3 regions of the Bradyrhizobium sp. Kon37 genome follow, and region 1 is predicted to be linked to each of the others. Evidence: riboswitches for the same ligand, from Rfam matches in the RefSeq annotation. Region 1 holds a riboswitch; each other region holds the start of a gene.
The links. A riboswitch is a leader RNA that binds a small molecule or an ion and turns the genes downstream of it on or off. The one in region 1 is predicted to bind cobalamin.
Positions count from the first base shown of each region.

Region 2: it holds a riboswitch for cobalamin, as region 1 does, so the genes downstream of both, AC0L3J_RS08255 (TonB-dependent receptor) here and AC0L3J_RS21380 (energy-coupling factor ABC transporter permease) in region 1, are expected to answer to the same signal.
Region 3: it holds a riboswitch for cobalamin, as region 1 does, so the genes downstream of both, metE (5-methyltetrahydropteroyltriglutamate--homocysteine S-methyltransferase) here and AC0L3J_RS21380 (energy-coupling factor ABC transporter permease) in region 1, are expected to answer to the same signal.

Region 1 covers NZ_JBVVOY010000011.1:146,215-153,568, reverse strand. Annotated here, with positions in the region: gene AC0L3J_RS21395 (histidine phosphatase family protein) at 1-3, shown strand, start outside; gene cobT (nicotinate-nucleotide--dimethylbenzimidazole phosphoribosyltransferase) at 4-1,056, opposite strand; gene cobF (precorrin-6A synthase (deacetylating)) at 1,072-1,821, opposite strand; gene AC0L3J_RS21380 (energy-coupling factor ABC transporter permease) at 1,866-2,543, opposite strand; cobalamin riboswitch at 2,581-2,800, opposite strand; gene cobA (uroporphyrinogen-III C-methyltransferase) at 2,846-3,577, opposite strand; gene AC0L3J_RS21370 (cobyrinate a,c-diamide synthase) at 3,574-4,884, opposite strand; gene cobM (precorrin-4 C(11)-methyltransferase) at 4,884-5,666, opposite strand; gene AC0L3J_RS21360 (cobalamin biosynthesis protein) at 5,663-6,031, opposite strand; gene cbiE (precorrin-6y C5,15-methyltransferase (decarboxylating) subunit CbiE) at 6,028-7,209, opposite strand; gene AC0L3J_RS21350 (cobalt-precorrin-6A reductase) at 7,208-7,354, shown strand, end outside.
Region 2 covers NZ_JBVVOY010000003.1:50,100-57,453, forward strand. Annotated here, with positions in the region: gene AC0L3J_RS08225 (GreA/GreB family elongation factor) at 361-852, shown strand; gene rnk (nucleoside diphosphate kinase regulator) at 862-1,275, shown strand; gene AC0L3J_RS08235 (hypothetical protein) at 1,946-2,089, shown strand; gene AC0L3J_RS08240 (YjiS-like domain-containing protein) at 2,259-2,411, shown strand; gene AC0L3J_RS08245 (GlcG/HbpS family heme-binding protein) at 2,543-3,043, opposite strand; gene AC0L3J_RS08250 (Cj0069 family protein) at 3,272-4,333, shown strand; cobalamin riboswitch at 4,418-4,626, shown strand; gene AC0L3J_RS08255 (TonB-dependent receptor) at 4,752-7,223, shown strand; gene AC0L3J_RS08260 (MFS transporter) at 7,248-7,354, opposite strand, start outside.
Region 3 covers NZ_JBVVOY010000005.1:250,595-257,948, reverse strand. Annotated here, with positions in the region: gene metE (5-methyltetrahydropteroyltriglutamate--homocysteine S-methyltransferase) at 1-2,159, opposite strand, end outside; cobalamin riboswitch at 2,259-2,458, opposite strand; gene AC0L3J_RS14695 (4Fe-4S binding protein) at 3,246-3,449, opposite strand; gene AC0L3J_RS14690 (EAL domain-containing response regulator) at 4,031-5,245, opposite strand; gene AC0L3J_RS14685 (GNAT family N-acetyltransferase) at 5,862-6,320, shown strand; gene AC0L3J_RS14680 (SMP-30/gluconolactonase/LRE family protein) at 6,647-7,354, opposite strand, start outside.

The DNA of each region.
Region 1 (7,354 bases):
TGATCAGGCCGGACGATCCGGCACATTGGCCTGCGCAAAGGTCGCCATGCCGTTGTGGAGCGCACAGGCCGACCGCACCAGCGGCAGCGCGATGGCCGCGCCCGATCCTTCGCCGAGCCTGAGATCGAGGCTGATCAGCGGCTGCAGATTCAGCGCGCGAAGCACCAGCCGATGGCCCTGCTCGGCGGATTGATGCGAGGCCAGCAGGAACGGCTGGCACGAGGGGTTGAGCCGCGCCGCCGCCAGCGCCGCCACCGACACGATGAAGCCGTCGATCAACACGGGGATGCGGAGCTGTGCAGCCGCGATAATTGCACCGCAGATGGCCGCAATCTCGAGACCGCCGACGGCGCACAGGATCTTTTCGGGCGAAGCGCCCGCAATGCCATGGCGTGCGATCGCAGCGTCGATCACCCGCGCCTTGTGCACACGGCCGGCCGCGTCAACGCCGGTCCCGCTGCCCGCGATCTCCTCAGCGCTCACACCGAGCAAGCCGGCCGCGATCGCCGCCGATGTCGTGGTGTTGCCGATTCCCATCTCGCCGAAGATCAGAAGATCGGGCTGCCCGGCCTGCGCGCGCGTCACCGCACGTCGGCCGGCTTCGAACGCAAATGCCAGCTCTGCGGGGGTGAGCGCAGCTTCGATACTGAAATCGCGCGTGCCGCTGCGCGGCTTGTCGGTCACGATTCCAGCCATCTCCTCCTGCGCCAGCGTGCCGGAATCGACGACCTCCAGGCTGGAGCCCAGCTCACGCGCGAGCACCGAGATCGCGGCACCGCCGGAGGCAAAGTTCGCCAGCATCGCGATCGTCACTTCCTGCGGATAGGCCGAGACGCCCTGGGCGACGATGCCATGATCGCCGGCGAAGATAACGATCGGCACCCGCGCCGCGCGCGGTTGCTCGGTTGCTTGGAGGCCCGCAAGCTCGATCGCGAGCTGCTCGAGCCGGCCAAGCGCGCCGGTCGGTTTCGTCAGTTGCGCCTGCCGCGCCACCGCCGCCTCGCGATGGACTGCGGAGATATCGGGGCATTGTTGAGTGACCCATTCGGGGAGCATGCTGCCTCGCTTGCCTCACAGCCTGTGCTTGAGGATGTAACTGTCCATGATCCAACCGTGTCGTTCGCGCGCCTCTTGCCGCACCGCGACGATACGCGGGCCGATCTCGGCCAGCGCGCCGGACATGATGATCTGATCGGGCATGCCGAGATAGGCGCCCCACCAGATGTGCAGGCCTTTCGGATCGAGCGACTGGAACGCCGTGCCGCCGTCGAGCATCACCACCACGGTATCGACGCCTGCCGGCCAGCCGCCCTCACGCAAGCGACGTCCCGTCGTGACCAGAAAGGGCTCGCCGATGTCATTGAGCGGCAGCGCATGCGCCGCGCACAGCGTCTGGATCGAGGTGATGCCGGGAACGATCTCGATCTTTGGCGAGGGATTGAGCCGCCGCGCAATGCGCAGCGAGGAATCATAAAGCGAGGGATCGCCCCAGATCAGCAGCGCGACTCTGCCCTCGCCTTCGAGATGATCTGCGATCGTCTGCGACCAGGCAGCGGCGACGGCATCGTGCCAATCGTCCACGCCCTTGCGATAATCCGCTTCAGCGGCATCACGGACGGGCAGATCGAACTCGGCGATGCGCGTCGTGTCACTGGTGAGCACATCCGCGCAGATCGTCCGCCTGAGATCGGCGAGATCGGACTTTGCAGTCCCCTTGCGCGGGATCAGGACGAGATCGGCCGCGTTGATGGCAGTGATCGCGGCGCGCGTGAGCTGCTCGGGATCGCCGCAACCGATGCCTATCAGGGAGAGCGTGAGCATCGTGGCTGCGAAGGGCGGCATCACGGCCGCCCGTTCGCTTGTCTCTAGGCCGCGTTGTGCAAACGCGGTGTGACGAGGCCGGCCGCGGTGACGCCGCGCAGCGACTTCGCCAGCGCCAGCACCCCGAGATCGGCGAGCGGCTCGATCACGATGACGAGCGCATAGGACGCCGCGAAGGTCGCGATGTTGACGAGGTTGGTCGCGCCAAAACCGGCGCCATAGAGCGCCCAGAACGCCACCCAGGCGATGACGCCGGCCTGATAGGTCGTCGAAAGCGCCAGCGCCTGGCGGTACTTCAGATCGACATAGGCCGTGTTGCTCGAAATGATCCGCGTGGCGATCGCCTGGATCCCGAACAGCGGCACCAGCAGCGTGGTGACGTTCATGCCATATTGCGGCAGGTCGGGCGGCTCGAAGAAGAAGCCCTGGAACAGCAGGCCGAACGCGAGGCCGAAGGCCGCAGGCGCAGCTCCAAACAGCAGGAACAAGGTCGAGCCGAGGATGAAGTGCACTTCGGAGACGCCGACCGGGAAGTGCGGCAGGATCTCGAAGAAGATAAACACGAGTCCCGTGGTGGCGAGCGTCCGCGCCGCGAACGAAATGATGCCCTGCTCGCGCACGGTCTCGACCGCGAGCTTCAAGGCAACGCCGCCCACGGCGATGCCGGTTGCGTAACTCAGCACGAGCTTGGCGTCCGAGACTAGTCCGGGTTCGATATGCATGGCTCAGATCCTTCTTGCCGTCACACCCGACGGCCTTGGCCTCAAAACGTGCACGGCCGGTCTCCTGGCTCGCGGTTCACTGGGAGTCTCCGGCCTTCCCGAGCCTTGCGGCCCAGTGGCTGATCGAAGTCCCTCACCGCTTACAGTCGCGGGGGCGGCTGGGGTTTTGGGCGCCGCAACTGGGTCCGCCCATCCCCATTCCCGATTATGCTCCGGCGCTTTGCGCCGCGTCGAGCACCATGCGTCTCCTGTGTGCCCCTTTCGCCAGCCGGGCGTCAAGGGGCGAAGGGCGGCCGAGAGCGTCATGACGGATAATCCCCGGCCAGCGCGCCGAACAGGATGACGGCCGCCGTGGAGGCCGCTCCGCCTCGCGCAACCTGCTCGGCAAGTTCCGAAATGGTGGTGCGGACCAGCCGCTCATCGGGACGGCCGAGCGATTCGGCGAGCAACGCCGGAGTGGTTGGGGCGAGGCCATGCTCGATCAATTTCGCGACAAGCGCCGGAAACGTGCGGCGACCCATATAGACCACGGTCGTCGCCTCGGGATCGGCCAGCGCTACCCAGTTGAGGTCTGGCGGCAGCTCGCCGGTGACGTCCGCGCCGGTAATGAATTGCACCCGGCGCGAGGTATGGCGCCGGGTCAGGGGAATCCCGGCCTGAGCCGCAGCCACGCAGGCCGTGGTGACACCGGGAATGATCTCGTAGCCGATGCCCGCTTCCCGCAGCGTCTCGAGCTCCTCCTCGAGCCGGCCAAAGATGCCGGCATCGCCCGACTTCAATCGCACCACGCGCGCGCCTGTTGCGGCGTAGTCGACCAGCAATCGATTGACGTGGTGCTGCTTGGTCGAGGCCCGTCCTGCCCGCTTTCCCACCGCGACGAGATTGGCGCCGGGCCGGGCCAGATCGAGGATCGCGCCTGAAGCAAGATCGTCATAGAGCACGACGTCGGCCTCGCGCAGCCGCGCGGCACCCTTGAGCGTGAGCAGCTCGGGATCGCCGGGGCCGGCAGAGACAAAGGAGACAAAACCGCTCACCGGTCCTCCGCGATCAGGTGGAAGAACGTGCCGGTGGCTTGTCCCCGCCGCGAGCCGGTCTCGGCGATGACCGCGCCTGTCGCGTCGTGCACGACCGCCAGCGCCGTGTCGGGCTGCGCGACGATCGTCGAGTAGTGGAATTCGTGGCCACGCAGGCGTGCACCCGCCTGATGACCCGGCATCGGCGCGGCGAGCTCGGCCAGACGATAGCCCAGATGCATGCGGCGCTTGGCAAAACTCGTCTCCAGGCCGAGCAGGCCCGTCATCTCGTGGCGGATGCCATCGGCGTCGGTCAAAGCGGTGCCCAGCACCATATAGCCTCCGCACTCGCCATGCACCGGGCGCGTTTCGGCGAAGGCGCGCAATCCGCTGCGGAAGCGCGCATTGGCCGCGATCCTGCCGGCCTGCAGCTCGGGATAACCGCCGGGCAGCCAGCACACATCGGCGCCCGGATCAGGGCCTTCATCGGCGAGCGGCGAGAATGTCGATATCTCCGCACCCGCCGCGCGCCACGCTTCCAGCATATGCGGATAGACGAAGGAGAATGCAGCGTCACGGGCGAGCGCAATGCGCTGGCCGGGCGGCGTTACGTTCACGCCGCTCGCGGCAGGTTGCGGCGACCAGGTGGCAGCCGAACGCAGCACCGCGTCGAGATCGACATGTTCGGCAACGAAGCGGGCGGCCTCGTCGATCAGCTTGCCGATCTCCGCCTGCTCCTCGGCCTGGACCAGTCCGAGATGCCGTTTCGGCAGGCTGATCTCGGCATGGCGCGGCAGCGCGCCGAACACGGCGATGCCGGCATCCAACAGCGCGCGCCGCACGAGGGCTTCGTGGCGCGGGCTCGCAACGCGATTGAGCACGACGCCCGCAAGGCGCAAGCCGGGACGGTAATCGCGAAGGCCCGCGGCAATCGCGGCCGCCGTTTGGGCCTGGCCCGAGGGATCGATCACCAGCAGCACTGGCCAGTCCAGCATCTCCGCGATATCGGCGGTCGCTCCGGTGCCGCAGACGCCGCGCGCGGCAACGCCGTCGAACAGGCCCATCGAGCCTTCGGCCAGCACGACATCTGCGTCAATGCCGCGACTGACGAGATGCGAGATCGTCCCGCGATCCATCGCCCAGCTGTCGACGTTGACCGAGGCGCGCCCCGTCGCGGCCGCATGAAACGCGGGATCGATGTAATCGGGGCCGCTCTTGAAGCACTGCACCCGCAATCCGCTGTTGCGCCAGGCGCGCGCGAGCGCCAGCGTCAGCGTCGTCTTGCCGACGCCGGAGGCCGGCGCGGAGATGACGAGCCCTGCCGCCATCACGACACCTCCGGAAAACGCGGTTCGGCGCCGACCGGCCGATAGCGGCGATCATAGTCGCCGGCATAGAGACGGCTCTCGGAAAATTCCGCCGCGCCCAGCGTCCTGCCGACCAGGATGAGCGCGGTGCGCTCCATCTCGCTGCCGACGGCAACGTCGAGCGTTGCGAGCGTGGCGCGGACGATGCGCTGGTCGGGCCAGCTCGCACGCCAGACGATCGCGACCGGGCAGTCCGCGCCATAATGCGGCGTCAGCTCGGCGACGACCTTGTCGAGCAGATGGATCGACAGATGGATCGCGAGCACCGCGCCGGTGGCGGCGAAGGCGGCGAGCTTCTCGCCTTCCGGCATCGCACTGGCGCGGCCCGGCGTGCGCGTCAGCACCACCGTCTGGGCAAGGCCGGGCAGCGTCAGCTCAGCCTCCAGCGCAGCCGCGGCGGCCGAGAAAGAGGGAACGCCGGGCGTGACCGTGTAGGGAATGTCGAGCGCGCGCAGGCGGCGGAGCTGCTCGCCCATCGCCGACCAGATCGAGAGGTCGCCCGAGTGCAGCCGCGCAACGTCCTTGCCGTCAGCATGTGCGGCGGCGATCTCCGCGACGATTTCGTCGAGCGACAGCGGCGCGGTGTTGACGATGCGCGCGCCGGGCGGGCAATGCGCCAAGACGCCCTCAGGCACCAGCGAGCCGGCATAGAGACAGACCGGACAGGCGGCGATGAGGTCGCGGCCGCGCAACGTCAGCAGGTCAGGCGCGCCCGGTCCTGCACCGATGAAATGCACCGTCATGCACCATCTCCTTCCGCGATCGCCGCGGTCGCGGTGCGATCCCGCGAGACCACCCGCGTCGCGATCAACCGCGCGCCAGGTCCAGCTGCCGCGAGTGCTGCGGCCTCGGCGACCGATCCTGTTCCGAATTTTTCGGCGACGAGTTTTGATTTTGTCGGCGTGTCGATGCTAACAAGCATTTCGGCGGCGATCGCCTTGATCGGCACGCCGCATTCGCGCGCAAGTTGCTTCAGCGCCTGCGCGTCCGCTTTATCACTCACGGTCGCGACCGCAGCAAGGCCTTCGGGACCGCCCGCCGCCATCAGCACCTCGCGCAGCGAGCCCAGCGTGACATCCTTTTTGAATCCGAGCCCGGCGACCTTCATCGGACCGTGCTCCATTGCACCACGGGCCGCACCGTCTCCCAGGAGCGGTAGCGGCCGAGCGGAGTGGCGTGCGCAATCTCGACCCGCATCAAGTCGCCGCCGTGGCGCTGGTGCAGCTCACCCAGCAGCGCTTCCGTTTCCAACGTTACCGAATGCGCAACCAGCCGCGTACCGGGCGAGAGCCGCGACCAGATGGCGTCGAACATCGCGATGTCGAGCCCGCCGCCGATGAAGACGGCGTCAGGCCCGTCCAGCGCAGCAAGGGCCTCAGGCGCCTTTCCCGTGATGACTGTGATTCGATGCGCCAATCCGAACGCCGCCGCATTGTTGCGGATGCTCGCAACGCGATCCTCGCGCGCCTCGACGGCGATCGCCGTCCCGCCGCACAGCGCCCACTCGACCGAGATCGAACCCGAGCCCGCGCCGATGTCCCACAGCCGTTCGCCGGGACGCGGCGCCAGCGCCGAGAGCGCGAGCGCACGGACCGGACGCTTGGTGATCTGGCCGTCATGGACGAAGAGATCGTCCGACAGTCCCGAGCTGCGAGGAAGGCCCTGCGCTCCTCTCGCCTCCACGGCCACCGTGACCAGGCTTCCCGCAAGATCGCCTGTGAAGCTGTCGGCGCGATGCGCGTTGATACTTTCGCGCGGCCCGCCAAGCGCGGTAAGCGTCCAGAATGCCGAGGCACCCCATCCGCGCGTCGTCAGCCATTTTGCGAGATCACCAGCCGCCTTCGCGTCGCGTACGAGGCAAATGATGCGCGCATCGTGCGCCAGATGCGGCACGAGACGCTCGAATGGCGCGCCGTGGAGACCGAGACACGCAACGGATTCCAGACGCCAGCCAAGCCGCGCAGCAACGAGCGAGAATGTCGAGGGAGCCGGATACGCGATCCATTCGTCGCTATGGAGCTTTTCAGCGAGGTTCGCGCCGGCGCCGAACCAGAACGGATCGCCGGAGGCGAGCACCACCGTGGGACGCCCGCGGCGGCTCAGCACGATCTCTGCATCGAACGGCACCGGCCACGGGCGTCCGCGCTCCGTCACGCCGGCCAGTGCAAGATGCCGTTCACCGCCAAAGACAGTTTCGGCATCATCGAGCGCCTTTCGGCTTGCCTCGGATAGCCCGGCAAGGCCATCTTCGCCGATACCGATGATGGTCAGCCAGGGATCAGCCATGACGCGCGCCCTCATTCTGGGCGGGACGGCCGACGCGAGCCTGCTCGCGGCGGAGATCGCGCGCGCCGGCATTGACGCTGTCTATTCCTACGGCGGCCGCACCCGTGCGCCGGCCGGTCAGCCGTTGCCGACGCGTATCGGCGGT
Region 2 (7,354 bases), on a different contig from region 1:
TTGCTCTGTTCGCCGCTCGGTGTTCGCCAATCCTACCGCTCTTCAGTCGGATGCCACCCATTTCTATGGGGTTGAGCGCAGGTTGCCATGATCGGAGAAGCACTATCGTCTCACTTCAACGAAGTTCCTTTGTCCCCTCTCGATATTTCACGTGCACAGGTGCTGTGCGGTTTCGTCGCAATGTTTCCGGGAAATGAACTCCTATAATCAGATCATCATGGCTTACGTCATCGACATTGATGCGCACACCGCGCGTTTTGCTCTTCACGCCGGCCGCCTCCAAGCAGGCGGTTAGCCGGACGGTGTTCGCGCCGTCCGGGCTCTTTTCCAGCTTTCGTGACCTCCACTCGAGAGGTCGTCTTGAAGCAGAAGGAGTGCGCCGTGCTGCCTCTTCTAAAAATCGCACTGACCTCATCAGACTATCCGCGGCTCGAACAGCTCGCCCGCTTCTCCATCCAAAAAGGAGATTTGGACGGGATATTCCTCATGGGCGAAATCAACCGCGCCGATATCGTCCCGGACGAAGCGGACAACGTCCGTCCTTTCGTGACGATCGGATCATGGGTCACCCATTGCACGAATTGGGGCGTTCCGCGTCGCACTGTGCAACTGGTCTGGCCCGAGGAGTGCTGGTCGGATCCCGCCTGCATTTCGGTGTTGACCCCGCTGGGTACAGCTTTGATCGGACTGCAGGTCGGCGATCAGATGCCGTACTTCGTCGCCGGATGTCTGAATGTCGTCAGGGTCCAAAGCCTGACCCCATCGGATTCAAAGGTCGTCCCACTCTTCCGGAGAGGGCCGAGGCGGTCAGGCAACCCGTGCGACGACGATCCCGGACCAACTGCAGCATAGGAGCGACCAATGCACAATTTCGAAGCTGAGAGCCGGCGAGAACAGCCGGCGTTGCCGCCGATCAAGATCACTGAGGACGAATCGCGGCGCCTGAGTTCCTTGGCCAATTCGAGCATGGATCTGTTTCCGCGAGTGGCCCATTTTCTGGCTCGAGAGATGGAACGTGCCACGGTGACGGACGAGAACGACTTGCGAGGCGTGATCAGGATGGGATCGAAAGTGACCTATCGCGACGACGAGACGGGTGCGAGCCGAGAGATCGTGCTGGTGTATCCGCATGAAGCAAACATCGAGCTCAATCGGATCTCGGTCCTGACGCCTGTTGGAGCGGCCTTGATCGGCCTATCGCCGGGACAGCGGATCGAATTCGAGACGCCCCACAAGCGCACCAGGGGCCTGACCGTTCTCGCGGTGTCCGAATAAGGCCCGTACGTTAAGTCAGACGTCTCAAGTCGCGGCCGTGCGGTTGTACACACTCACTCTTTGGAAAAAGACAGGAACATTCCTGCAATTGCCAAGTTTTCCCGATGCCCTTCCCCAAGGGCGACCCCGAGTGGCCCCAGCTCCATGCCCCCCAATAGCCCCGCGAGCTGGGGCCCGTCTTTTCTCGAAATTCGGGAGACCGCACCGGCGAGCTTCCTGCCATTAATGTCGAGGCCATGGCGGAAGAGCCGCCTAAGCCCTTGACGAAGAACTAGGGTTGCCTCGGTGGATGGCGTAGCCGAACAGGCCCCTCTCGAGGTTGCATGTCTCGGCATAGTCTCGCCGCCATCTTGGTGCCCAGCTCCTTCTCGACGATTTCGACCGAGTTATCGCAGTGCGCGTTCCTGCTCCCCGCCAAGGAGGCCGTCATGTCGAGATTAGCGATCGTGTTAATGTCGGCACTTTCTGTGACTTCTGCTACCGCGCAAGATGCTGCGTCCGGACGATCGCACGAGCCGGCCGCTGCCAGCGCGTATGAAACTCAGCCTTTCCTTTTTGATGGACGGATGCGAGGCCACGGCATGAGGCAGCGAGGGCCTGCCGACAATCGTCACCCCAACGCCGGTGCCATTGGCGTGCAACCGAGAGCAAACGAGCCAAGGCGCGAACGATGAGCCCGCGTGCCCGCTTTGATCTGCCCGCCCAGTTGTTTGCCCTGGACGAGGTGATCAATTGCGCCGGCAATGTCTCCGATCGGCCTATCGCCTCCGGCTTCCAGATCGGCGGATCGCTTGTGCGGCAGAGACGAGCATGATAGCAGGAGCCATCGGGTCAAACACAACCGCCCGACCAGCTTTCGAGCCAAGCGTTGTTTCGCTCCATTACGGAGGTGAAACATGTCTTGCGACAGCACCACTGGCTCAATCGGCACATCCAGCGCAGCCTTCGTCCCTTCTCCAAATCCTGGATGGTTCTGGAAGTTAATGCTCGCGCTGCTGGACGGCATCACACGGCGCCGCCAGTACGACGAACTTCTCGAATTGGACGACCGGCTTCTCGCGGACGTCGGCTTATCGAGAACAATCGTTGGGGAAGCTCGACGGTGTTACTTCTCGGGTTGGCGCGACGATCGGTGATCGTCATATCCACTCGATGAGCGGCCACACCTGAGCGTGCGCAGGCGGCGCGTCTGCTTATCCCTGTGGATCAGACGGCCGCCAAGCTCGCAAAAGGCCGAAAAACTTTTCACTGCGATCTTGACGTCTTCTCAGAAGTCCAGCTTGTCGCGTATGGCGTCAATTCCGGCTTTCGCGCACGCTTCGTCCGCGTCACCGCCCGGCGCGCCGGACACGCCGACCGCTCCGACCAGGGAGCCGCCGGCTTCGACGATCAGCCCGCCGGCGATGACGACCGCTCCGGGAAGGTTGCGAATGCCCGCCTGCATCATGCCCGGCTGGCTGATCGCATTCAGCTCGGTCGTGCTGGTCTTGAACGAGGCAGCTGTCCACGCCTTGCCTGCTGCCGTTGAGGGCGTGTGAGGGCCTGCAAAGCGGTCGCGCAACATCACTTGCGTGACGCCGAAGCGATCGACGACGGCAACTGCAATTTGGTATCCACGGGTGCGGCAGTTCGCCAACGCAGCGCGCGCAAGATCGAGCGCCAGTTCCGGACCGAGCGATTTGTAGGCGACCAAAGCTTCCTCCGCCCGTGCTGGGTAGATGGACGCAATCAGCAGGGCCGTCGCGACCGACAGGGATCGAACGTTCATGGCAATCTCCGGCATAGGTGACCAAGCGCTTATTTGATCTCACCATATGTCAGATCATCGAACAGGGTCACGCTATCTGCCTTGGTTCACAGGCTCCGCATAACGGCGCCGGCCACGTCTTGAAAATCGCGGACGACCTCGTTAGTCTCCGTTGCGTGGGGACAAAGCAGACTCCCCGTGAGGCCTCGGTCCAAGCTCTGCGCAGCACGCCATTCGTGGAGCTTGCGCATGGACACCGAACGACACCCTTCTCACCAACACACCGTCGCCATCCTCTCGCGAGGCGACGCTGCCGCGCGGCGGGATGCGACGGCGCAAAACAGCCGCTTCGTCCGCGTCTTCGGAGCACTCGCGGCGGTCGGCATCGAAGCCCGGCCGGCGATCTACGACGAAAGCCTCGCCGAAGAGGTCCGCGAGCAGTTGCTCGCGGTGGACGGCGTGCTCGTCTGGGTCGATCCGATCCACCAGGGCAAGACGCGGGTTGAGCTTGATCCCCTGCTTCGCGACGTAGCGGCGCGGGGCGTGTGGGTCAGCGCTCATCCGGACGTCATTCTCAAGATGGGCACCAAGGAGGTACTCTATCGTACCCGCTCGATGGGGTGGGGATGCGACACGGCTTTATATCAAACCGCCGAGGCCATGCGCGCCGAGTTGCCGACACGGCTCGCCACCGGTCCGCGCGTGATCAAGCGCAACCGCGGTAACGGCGGCCAAGGCGTGTGGAAGGTCGAGAGCCTGCCGAATTCCCCGATGATAAAGGTGCTGGACGCGACCAAGGATGTCTCCGAGGAACTGACGTTGGAGAGTTTTCTCGGTCGCTGCACGGAATATTTCGAGAACGGCAGCGTGGTCGATCAGCCATTCCAGCCTCGCTTGAGCGAAGGCGTGGTGCGCTGCTATATGGCGGGCGATCGCTGTGCCGGCTTCGGCTCTCACAAAGTCAAAGCCCTGGTTGACTCGCCGGATGCCCGTTCCGAGGCCGGACCGCGGCTCTATACCTCGAACGCAGACTCGCGCTTCCAGCGGCTGCGTCGCTTGATGGAAGACGAGTGGACCCCGGGAATGATGAAGACGCTGGACATCGACGCAGGCTCGCTTCCGGTCATCTGGGACGCGGACTTCCTGTACGGTCCGAAAGACGCGGCCGGTGCCGACACCTACGTCCTGTGCGAGATCAACGCGAGTTCATGCTTCGCGATCCCCGAGGAGGCCCCGGCGGCGATCGCAAGGACGGTGAAGCAGCGGCTCTCGCAAACGCAACCGGCTGGATCGGCGGACAGGAGGCCCTAAGCAAGAATGCCGCGGCATCTCGTGCTGCGGCACTCCGCCAGAGGCGCCGGTCATACGCGGATGTTGACGCGCTCATCGCCAAATGCCAGTTTCCCGCGCGGTAGTGTCCGCAAGGACTCTCCAAGGGAATGCGGTGCGTCCACCTCGAGTGGGCAATTCCGCGGCTGCCCCCGCAACTGTAGGCGGATAGCCGACGACCAAACGAACCACTGGAGCCCCGCTTGGGCCTCTGGGAAGGTGGTCGAAGGCGATGACCCGCGAGCCAGGAAACCTGCTACCAGCCATGGTCACGCGCGAACGCATTGGGCGGGGTGCCCTGATGTCGGAAGAGTAGCCGGTGCATCTGCCGCTAGGGGCGAAGGCAGACTGCTAAGGCAACCGCGGTGACGGTTAGTTTGCGTCGCCGCAGAGCGTTGTCGTGCAAAATCTTTATTTCGGTCCGGGCGTTGCGCCGGAACATTCGCGTGTCCTTATCCAGATCTCTCAGGGAAGAGCCGGCAATTTTCGGCGCGCCACACCTGCCCTGCTCGCCTTGCTGCTCTCGACATCCCTGTCCTCCATGGCGATGGCGCAGACCGCGGTCCGCGACAACGCCTCCCGCGAGGTCGGCCCGGTGATCGTCACCCCGCCCACTCCAAGACCGGCCGTAACCGTCAGCCCCGGCGCTCAGAGATCGCGCACGGCCCGGCGCAACGTAGGGCGTAATCGCGCCGCTCCGGTGGTTGCCAACCCAACAACCCAGCCTCCGAGCTATCAGGTGCAGACGCCGTTGAACACGGCCGCCGTCACCGATGTCGGCTCCCGGCTCGGAATCACGGCACGGGAAACGCCAGCGACCGTCGAGGTCATTGACCAGCAGACCATGCAGGATCAGGGCATCAGGACCACTACCGATGTCGCCAAGGCCGCGGTCGGCGTCACCGGCGGCGATGCGCCGGGCGCGCCCGCAATCTTCTCCATGCGCGGCTTTAGCGGCGACCAGCTCACCACCCTCTACAACGGCATCCCGATCGGGCCGTCGACCATGACGGGCCGGCCCATGGATACCGCCAATCTGCAGCAGGTCGAGATCATCAAGGGCCCCAACTCCCTGGTATCGGGACTCGGATCCACCGGCGGTGCGATCAACTACGTCACCAAGGCGCCGCACACCGGGCCCATTATCAACGAGGCCTTCACCTCCTACGATTCCTTCAACGGCTATCGCGCCGGCTACGGTTCCGGCGGCAGCACGCTGGTCAATGGCCTCGACTACCGTTTCGACATCAGCCATTCCAACGACAAGAGCTTCATCGACGACACCTATTCGAAGCTCAGCAACGTCTCGGGCCAGTTGAACTACCGCGTCAACGACAGCCTGAAGATCTGGGGCGCCGCCGAATACAAGCAGGACAAGGACCGATTCTATTGGGGAACGCCGCTGGTGCCGGCGAACGCGCCCGGCGTCGTGCCGACGTCAGGCATCGTCTCGGGCCAGTGGACCAATTGCTACCTCAACGGCCATGCCGGGGCGCTCAATCCCGTTACCATCGACGCGCGCACGCTGACGACAAGCTACAACGTGCTCGACAATCACAGCGGGGCCAACGAGCTCTGGCTGCGCAGCGGCTTCCAGTGGGACATCACCAACAACATCTCGCTGCGCAGCCAGGTCTACGGCTACGACGCGCATCGGCACTGGTTCAACAACGAGATCAGCTCGTTCGACGATTCCGGGCCGAACAAGGTCTATCGCGAGCGGCTGGCGCTGGACCACGCGCAACGGCTCTATGGCAACATCACCGACCTCACCGTCAATTCCAACCTCGGTGGAATGGACAACCGCTTCGTCGCTACGGTTGCGGCAAGCAGCTCGCAATTCAACGTCTCGCAGGATACAAAGTTCTTCTCCGACACGGTCGAGCTGATCAATCCGGACCGCGGGCTTTACGGCCCGCGCAGCGACGAGAAGATCTACACCCATCTCGACACCACGGCGCTGTCGTTCGAGGACCGGCTCAAGCTGACCTCGACCTTCGCGCTGATCGGCGGCATCCGGTTCGAGGATATCGAACTATCGCGCACGCGCTTCAATCCCGACGGCTCGCTAGCGTCCGGAAAAGGCTATCCGTTCTCGACCAAGTTCAATCCGGTCACCGGGCGCATCGGCTACACCTGGGACATCGCGCCCGGGGTGATGCTGTACAGCCAATATGCGACGGCGGCGGACCCGACGGTGGCCAACATCTTCATCCTCGCGCCAAAGGTGCCGCTGCTGCTGACGACGTCGCGGACCTACGAGACCGGCGTGAAGCTGCAATCATCCGACAAGCGCGCCGAGGCGACGTTCTCGGCGTTCGACATCGAACGCAAGAACGTCTACGTGCCCGAGAGCGGCATCGTGTTCAACGTCGCCGGCAAGATGGCCTCCAAGGGCGTCGAGATCGCTGCGGCGGTGAACCCGGTCGGCGGCCTGAAGCTGTGGGCCAATGTCGCCTTCGTGCAATCGCGCTTCGTTGACTTCAACTATGTCGACGGCAATGGCGACTTCCAATCCTATTCGGGCAAGACCCCGCCGAACGTCCCGAACTTCATCGCCAATGCCGGGGCGTCCTATCGCTTCGGCACCAAATTGCCGGTGGAGATCGGCGGCCTCGTCCGTCACGTCGGCGACAGGTTCAACTTCCAGGACAATCTGGTGACCATGAACGCCTATACGATCTTCGACGCGTTCGCGTTCGTCGATATCCCAAAGGCTTATTTCCCGGGCGTCGACCAGACCCGTATCAGCTTTCGCGTGAGGAACCTGACGAATAAGCTCTACGCCGCCTGGGGCGACCCCGGCTATACCGATCAGATCATCCTGGGAGCGCCGCGCAGCTACGAGGTCGCGGCCTCGTTCAAGTGGTGAGGGGGGAGGATCGCCGCTCTCACGTCACTTCGCGCCGTGCTCCGGCTGGACCGAGCTGCTTCGACGCCGCGCCCACAGCAGCGCCAGCGGGCCCAGCGCGATTCCGGCCGCGAGGACGCTGAATGCCAGCA
Region 3 (7,354 bases), on a different contig from region 1:
TCAGCTGCTGCGGGAATGCGCGGTGAATGAATGTCATAGACGCCCGGCCCGATCTCATTAGGATATTTGTAGTTCTTGAAAGCGTCGAGCAATTCCATTCTAGAACGGGAAGCCTCGATTGAAATGACGTCGGCATCCATAGCTGCGATCGCATCGATGATTTCGTTGAACTCGGAATAGCACATGTGCGTATGGATCTGAGTTCCGTCAGCGACAGCGGAGGAGCAAACGCGGAAACTGTCCACTGCCCAATCGAGATAGTCCTCCCACTGCGATTTGCGCAGCGGCAATCCCTCCCGCAACGCAGCCTCGTCGATCTGGATCATGGTCGCTCCAGCTGCCTCAAGGTCGATGACCTCGTCTCGGATCGCGAGAGCGATCTGTCGGCATGTCTCGCTCCGCGGGATGTCGTCACGGACAAACGACCAGTTCAGGATCGTCACTGGTCCGGTCAGCATAGCCTTGACGGGTTTTTTGGTCAGAGACTGCGCATGTCGCCACCATTTAACGGTCATGGGCTTCGGGCGGGAGACATCTCCAAACAGGATAGGAGGACGAACGCACCGCGAGCCATAAGACTGAACCCAGCCGTGCTTGGTAAACGCGAAACCCAACAGCTGCTCGCCAAAGTATTGAACCATGTCATTGCGCTCGAACTCACCGTGTACGAGCACGTCCAGGCCGATATCTTCCTGCCAATGCACGGTATGGGCTGTCTCCGCTTTCAGAAGCTGCTCGTACTGCGTGTCATTCAGCGCTCCCCGCGCATGAGCTGCACGCGCATTGCGGACGTCCGCCGTTTGCGGGAAGGATCCGATGGTTGTGGTTGGAAACATCGGCAATGCGAAGGCGACGCGCTGGACGTCGGCGCGCTGGGCGAACGCACTGCGACGGCGACGCATGCTATCGTCGATCGCGGCCATTCGTCCGGCGACGTTCGCACTATGGATCTTCGGCGATGTTTCGCGGGTGACGGATGCATCCTCTGAGAGGGCGAGTTCATCCGCCACGTCGGCAGCCTGGCCGGCCAGCGCTTTGCCCAATATCGAAAGTTCCTTGATCTTCTGCACTGAGAACGCCAGCCACGTCTTCAGATTGGGATCGAGATCGGTCTCTAGCTCAATGTCGGTGGGAACATGAAGTAGCGAGCAGGAGGGAGCAATCTGAACACGGTCCCTGCCCAGTTTTTTGACCATAGGAGCGAGCTGGTCGAGCAGCGCGGGCAGATTGGAGCGCCACACGTTGCGACCATCAACGACGCCTAGCGAGACCACGAGATCTCCACGGGCTCTGGCGACAATCGCGTCCAACTGGCCGGGTGCCCGAACCAAGTCGACATGGAGTCCGGCAACGGGCAAAGCCAAGACTGTCTCAAGATTGTCGCCGACACCTCCAAAATACGTGGCCAGCATGATTTTTAGGGGCGGTACGGCGTTAACGAAATGAGCATAGGCCCGGCGGACAGCCGCCCGAGATCCTTCGTCGACGTCCATCACTAGGCATGGCTCGTCGAGCTGAACCCATTCAGCGCCGCGCGAGGCTAGTTCGCGGAGAACATCGACATAGACGGGGAGGAGCCGATCAAGCAGCGAGAGCGGATTGAATGCGGGATCTACGCTTTTGCCGAGCTTCAGGAAAGTGACTGGGCCCACTAGGACGGGCCGCGTCTGATAGCCGAGGCTTCTTGCCTCCTCATATTCCTCGATCGGCTTCCGAGAGGCAAACTTAAAGATCTGATCCTGGTGAAATTCCGGCACCATGTAGTGGTAGTTCGTATCGAACCACTTCGTCATCTCCTGTGCGGCTACGCCGGGCCCATGCTGAGCGTGGCCACCGTCCTGAGCGCCACGCGCCATGGTGAAGTAGGTTTTGAGCGACACAGGACCTTCGGTCCAGCCATAAACGTCGGGAATGGCGCCGACCATCAGGCTGGTATCGAGTACATGATCGTAGAGCGAGAAGTCATTCGAAGGAATGACGGTCGCACCGCGGGATTTCTGCCGTGCCCAATTAGCGGCACGAAGTCCACTCCCCGCCTCGAGGAGCTCGGCTTCGCCGGACTTTCCCGCCCAGTAGCTCTCGAGCGCGAATTTGAGTTCGCGTCGTGGGCCGATGCGTGACGTCCCCAGTGTGGCAACGGGAAGCGAAAGGATTGACATAGCCTAGACCCCATGTTGGGGCAAAGGCCATGGCGGACGCAGACAGCGAACATCGCGTGAGCGACAACTGCTTGGCGCACACCGGGACGCCCCGCCCGTGGACGATATCTTGTCGAGGCAGGTCTACTGGCTCACAGGTCGTCGCTGCTGTCCGGCCTTCCCGAAGCCGCATGGCTTCAGTGACTTCGTTGGACAGCGGCTCGCCGCTTACAGTTGCGGGGGCAGCGCCGGCATTGCACCGGCTTCCCTCTTAGCTCCGGATCAAACGAAATCCGGAGACCGCGACGGCTTGAATTATGCGCACGAGGATCGATGCGTCAACCTACCGATTCTCGCTGCGATATTGCCCAAGCGATTACGAGCGCACTAGGCGGGTACGACGGTCTTGCTCGCGGCCTAGTGAACACGCCCGGATCTGTGGAGGCTCCGCTTGTGAAATGCATTCGCTCCCCGCTCGCGTAACGGTTGAGCTCCACCACCGGAACGAACCCGGGCCGCTTTCGGTATCTGTGTGATCGCGAGGAGGCGACCTTTTCCGTCAGCAGCTTTTCGAACCTGCGCGTCAGGAAGGTGCGATCATCCTCAGCCGGCATCCGTTTGGTCACAGCCCACGAGGGCTCCCTAGAAATTTCGAAAGCCGGATTGCTCCAGGACCGCACGGATGATCAGGTCGGCTCCATGGGTGTTCGGCGAGCCCGCGACCAGGCACGAGGTCGTCCGCCTCCGTGAGGTTGGCCAAGATGATCTTCTCGGTGCACTAGGTGTTCACGTGCTGAGCGACTTTTGCGCCGGCTTCGATGCGTCCGTGGCCGCTCGACGCCGGTCTGCCTCGCCTCGACTCGCGGCCAGCGACGATAGGCCTTAACGCGGCCACGGAGCATCGAGGGCCTTGTCCTTGTTCGTGACAAATTCGACGGTGTCCTCCGAGAGAGCCCTTTGAGGGGGTCCTCGGAGTCGCTCAGCGTCTTAAGCTCATAACGATGTTAATCGACCTCGATGCGCCCCATGCGGTCGTGGTCTCCTCAAGGTCCCACATCTACAACTTCGTTCGCGAAATCGAGCGATGAGGCCTTGGTCGCGGGCTGCCTATCCTGTCTTGGACGGGACACAGGTGTCAGGGACCGGACAGACCACCGCGCATTGCGGCGTGTCGCAATGGCCCTCGCACTCCGTACATTTTTTGGCATCGATAACGTAAATGTCGCGCTTCAGACTGATCGCCGCGTTGGGACACTCGAACTCACATGCGCCACAAACGGTGCATTGCGAAGCGACGATCTTGTAAGCCATGCGTTCCGACTCCTTAGGCGAGCGATGCCATGGGCGATCCCTTTCAAATGCCGTGCCAAACGCAGACGCGCTCAATGTTGGGCAATTTGCCCAATTCGGCTGTCCCCGGTCTGAGACCATGTTGCGTCGGCGACAGCAACAGGTCGCTTCAATTTCAGGCTACGAGCCACCGGGCCCTCTTGCGAGAGTCAGTCGCGACTTGACGCTGGAAGCGTCCGTCGGTTTGTTTGGCACGTCAGCGCGGGGGCAAGCGAGGCTGACGCTTCCTCCACCGGCGGCGACAAAAACCCGCGAACGGACGCAGGTCTACGTCGGATCTCGGCAAACCTCCGGTCACACACCCCGACTGGAGGTTTGTGCAAGCCTCGCTCATGGCTGCAACGCTAGCTGCGCGGAGGACTCGCTGGAGGCTTGCCAAAACGGGCTTGTGGTATAACAAGCTTCGGAGGGAAATGAAGTGGCGGCGGGACGAGCGACACTGGCCTTGCAGACCGACTGAATTGCACTCAGCCTCATGCCTGGTGCCGAGTAGGCATGGCGGTGCTCGCGAGCGTCGCTTGGCCGCACTCAGCCACTCGCAACTATTTTGGACGAGCTGGAGCAGGGTTGAAAGATGACTGTGCAAATTGCTTCAGTGGCATGGCTTTTCCGAACAGATGGCCCTGCGCAAGGTCGAAGCCGAGTTCGGCCACAGCGATTAGGTCAGCCTGGCTCTCCACACCTTCGGCGACGGTGCGCACATTGTACTCTTTGGCTAGATCGACGATATGGCGGCACACCGTTCGCTTGAGGGGCCCATTCGCGCAGCCGCCGACGAACTGACGATCTACTTTCAATTTCATGAACGGGAATTTTGTCATCCCCATCAGCTGCGGCCAATTGGCACCGACATTGTCGATTGCAAGGCCAATGTTGTGAAAGCGAACCTCACGCGCAACCTCGACCAGGAGATCTAGGTTCTGGATCGCTTCCACGCTCTCGATTTCAATCGTCAAACCGCCGAAAGCTGCGTGCGACGGCATGCGCCGACAGAGATCGCGTACCGCCTGCGGGTCAATCAGGAATGCTGCCGGGAGATTGATGGAGAGATCGATCGAAGTTTGCTGCTCCAGAAGATACTGCCAATCCTTGATCGCGCGGTCGATCACGAACTGCGACAAGTTCCTAAAATGAGGATCGTGAGATTCCGGGATGAAATAGGCCGGTGGAACAACGCCCCAGGTCGGGTGTCGCATTCGAAGATGAGCCTCGGCGCCGCGGCGGCTAAGGGTACACGCGTCAAACTTCGGCTCATACCAGAGCTCAAGCCAGCCAGCGTGTAAGGCTTCTCCGACATGGACCGCGGGACGGGGCGCCGGCTCTCTTGGCAAGAGCATGCCGATCCGATCGCGCAACGTCTCGGCTGCAAACGGCGCCCTGAGCGGCGGCAGCATAGCAAGTCCATATTCACTACCGACCTGCTGCACTGCCGCCATGATGATCGACTCGCGCGCTCCGAACGCCAGCACTCGGCCTGCAAATTCTTCGCGTACCAGTATCTCGAGCAATCGTCCAGGCTCGATGCGGTCCGAGCCAATGCCGAGCAGGATCAGATCAGGGAACTCCGTGCGGAGTACGTGCGGCAACTCGTCAGCAGTCCTGCATTCGCTGATAACAAATCCCATATCCTCCAGCACATCCCGTAGAAAGGCGCGCAGATGCCGCTTACCGACGGCCAGGCACGCCCGCGGCCGCACCTTACGTTGCCCGAAGATTACAGGTTTCCCTCCCACCAGTTCGGCCTGCCCATGTTCCATCGCAACCACTCCTGTTCCGTGACGGTGCCTTAAACGAGGAGCGAAGGTCCAAACAAGCTGTGCTTCCCGATATCTTTCGATTGTTCGAGATAAGCTTAAGATAGTGCATTGGTGTGCAAAATCTTTCGCGATCTTGCTCAGACGATTTTATCGGACGCACGCGTATGATACCTGTCGCGCTTCGCGCAAGTACGAGTGACGCACGCGAGGTGGGAATCTGTCCTTCGGACGCACCGAGCTGACGCTCTATGGCGCTGCGATCATCGTGGCGCACGATTTATTGAAGCGAGTAGTTCGTGAGCGAGATCGGCAATCACTCTTACGAATGTTTGATCGGCATGACCGGCGTGTGCCGTGATATGTTTTCCAATCGAAGGCAGTCCATCATGAGTTCGCAGCTGCTCAAGCCGCAGTCGATTCAGAGAACGGCAATGGCTTGCAATTACCTCAGCTCTGTTGCCTATAGCGAGTGTGGACGTGCTGCTTCCTACCGAGCCTGATAGTTGCTCTCAATTGCGTTTTCTGTATCCTCCTGAGCATGAATTTCCCCCAGAGGGCCAGGTCGGGTGTTCGTGTTGGTGCTGAAGGGCAAGGCACGTCCAGCGCGGGCACGGCTTTGCGCAAGAGCGTGCCAGGAGATGAGAACGCGGTCGCAAAAGCGGTCGAAGAGCTACTTTCCGAGTTAGGTGGCCCCGGACCGGAGTTCAGCCTTCAAGGCGCGAAGCAGGCGGCCTTGCGCCTGATTCAGTATCCCGAACAGGGCTTCATTTTTGTCGTCGAGGAACAAGGCACCGGGCAGATTGTAGGGGTAGCTAGCATCTCGGCCGTACAGGCCGTGAGAGCAGCCGGAGCGTACGGCGTGCTTCAGGAGCTATGGATTTCTCGTGACTTCCGGAGCTCTGACTGCGGTCGGCATCTGCTCGAGGCGGTAGATTCGGAGGCGAAGCGACGCGGCTGGCAGATGATTGAGGTTGCGTTGCCTCCGGATGGTTATCCGGCCCTAGAACGGGTACGCCACTTCTACGAGGAGAGGGGATATCGGGTTGGAGGATTGCGCGCGCGCAAGAGGCTCTGACAGTAGTACGACCTCTGCGCCACACACTTAAAGCGCTCTGGGCTAGCGTGCTATCGGTAAAGTCCTTCAAGCAGTAAATCCTCGGCTTGTTGCTTCTCAAAACGAACGCTTCACGCGTGCGTCGCGGCCAAGCATGATCGAGAACCTTGACGCTGATGCGGTGCTGACTCCCACCGCGAGCGGTTACCTCTTCGGCCTTCTTGGCGAGAACGTTCGAAAATGTCGGTGATCAATCATTCTGCGTTGTGGGAAGCGATACCGCGACCCGCCCGACCAAAAGGCGACAGGTCGGCGGCGGCCCGTTCCGGGCGGAGCCCGACCCAGCATTACGAATCCTTCTTTTGCGCTTCCCATGCAGTGCGATTTACCGGCTCTGGTTTGAGATCACCGCACACAAACGCCATCCATTCGTCACCAATTACATTCTCTCGGCGACTGGCTAACCAGTCGTCTACCACACTCATTCCTGCAGCTTGGTGCGGCGGACCGGCGCGTGAAAAGATTCCGCACCACCTTGCCACTCCTGCTGGCGAATTTTGAGGAAGGTGAGCGAGATCAGCCATCACACTGATCCGGTAGAAGATTCCGTAATGAGCAATGCGCCGAGTGCCGCGTCCAATACGACATTCGTGCAGCTTCCACCCTGCGCAGGACTGGATGCAAGCGGACCGCTTTCGCTGTTTGGCCCCACCGAAGACGTGGCCGAGGGAATCATGCGCGACAAAGAGCCGCCCTTTTTGATCGACCGTCAGTCCGTCAGGACCGCTCGTCGCGAAGAACCAGCTGAATCGTCCGACTTTCCCCACGCCATCACGCATCAGCGGTACGCGCCAGATGCAATTGTCGCGCGTCATTGCAACGAACATTACGGTCTCGTCCGGACTGAGCACCAGGCCAGTCGGGCCCGGGCCATTAGAAATCAAGCAGTCGATCCGGCCGTCAGGGCACAGTCGAAATGCCCGGCCGGTCCGATCGTGCAATCCAGTCTGGCCCTGATCGGTGAAATAGATGTCGCGTTTGGTCGCGATATGCAG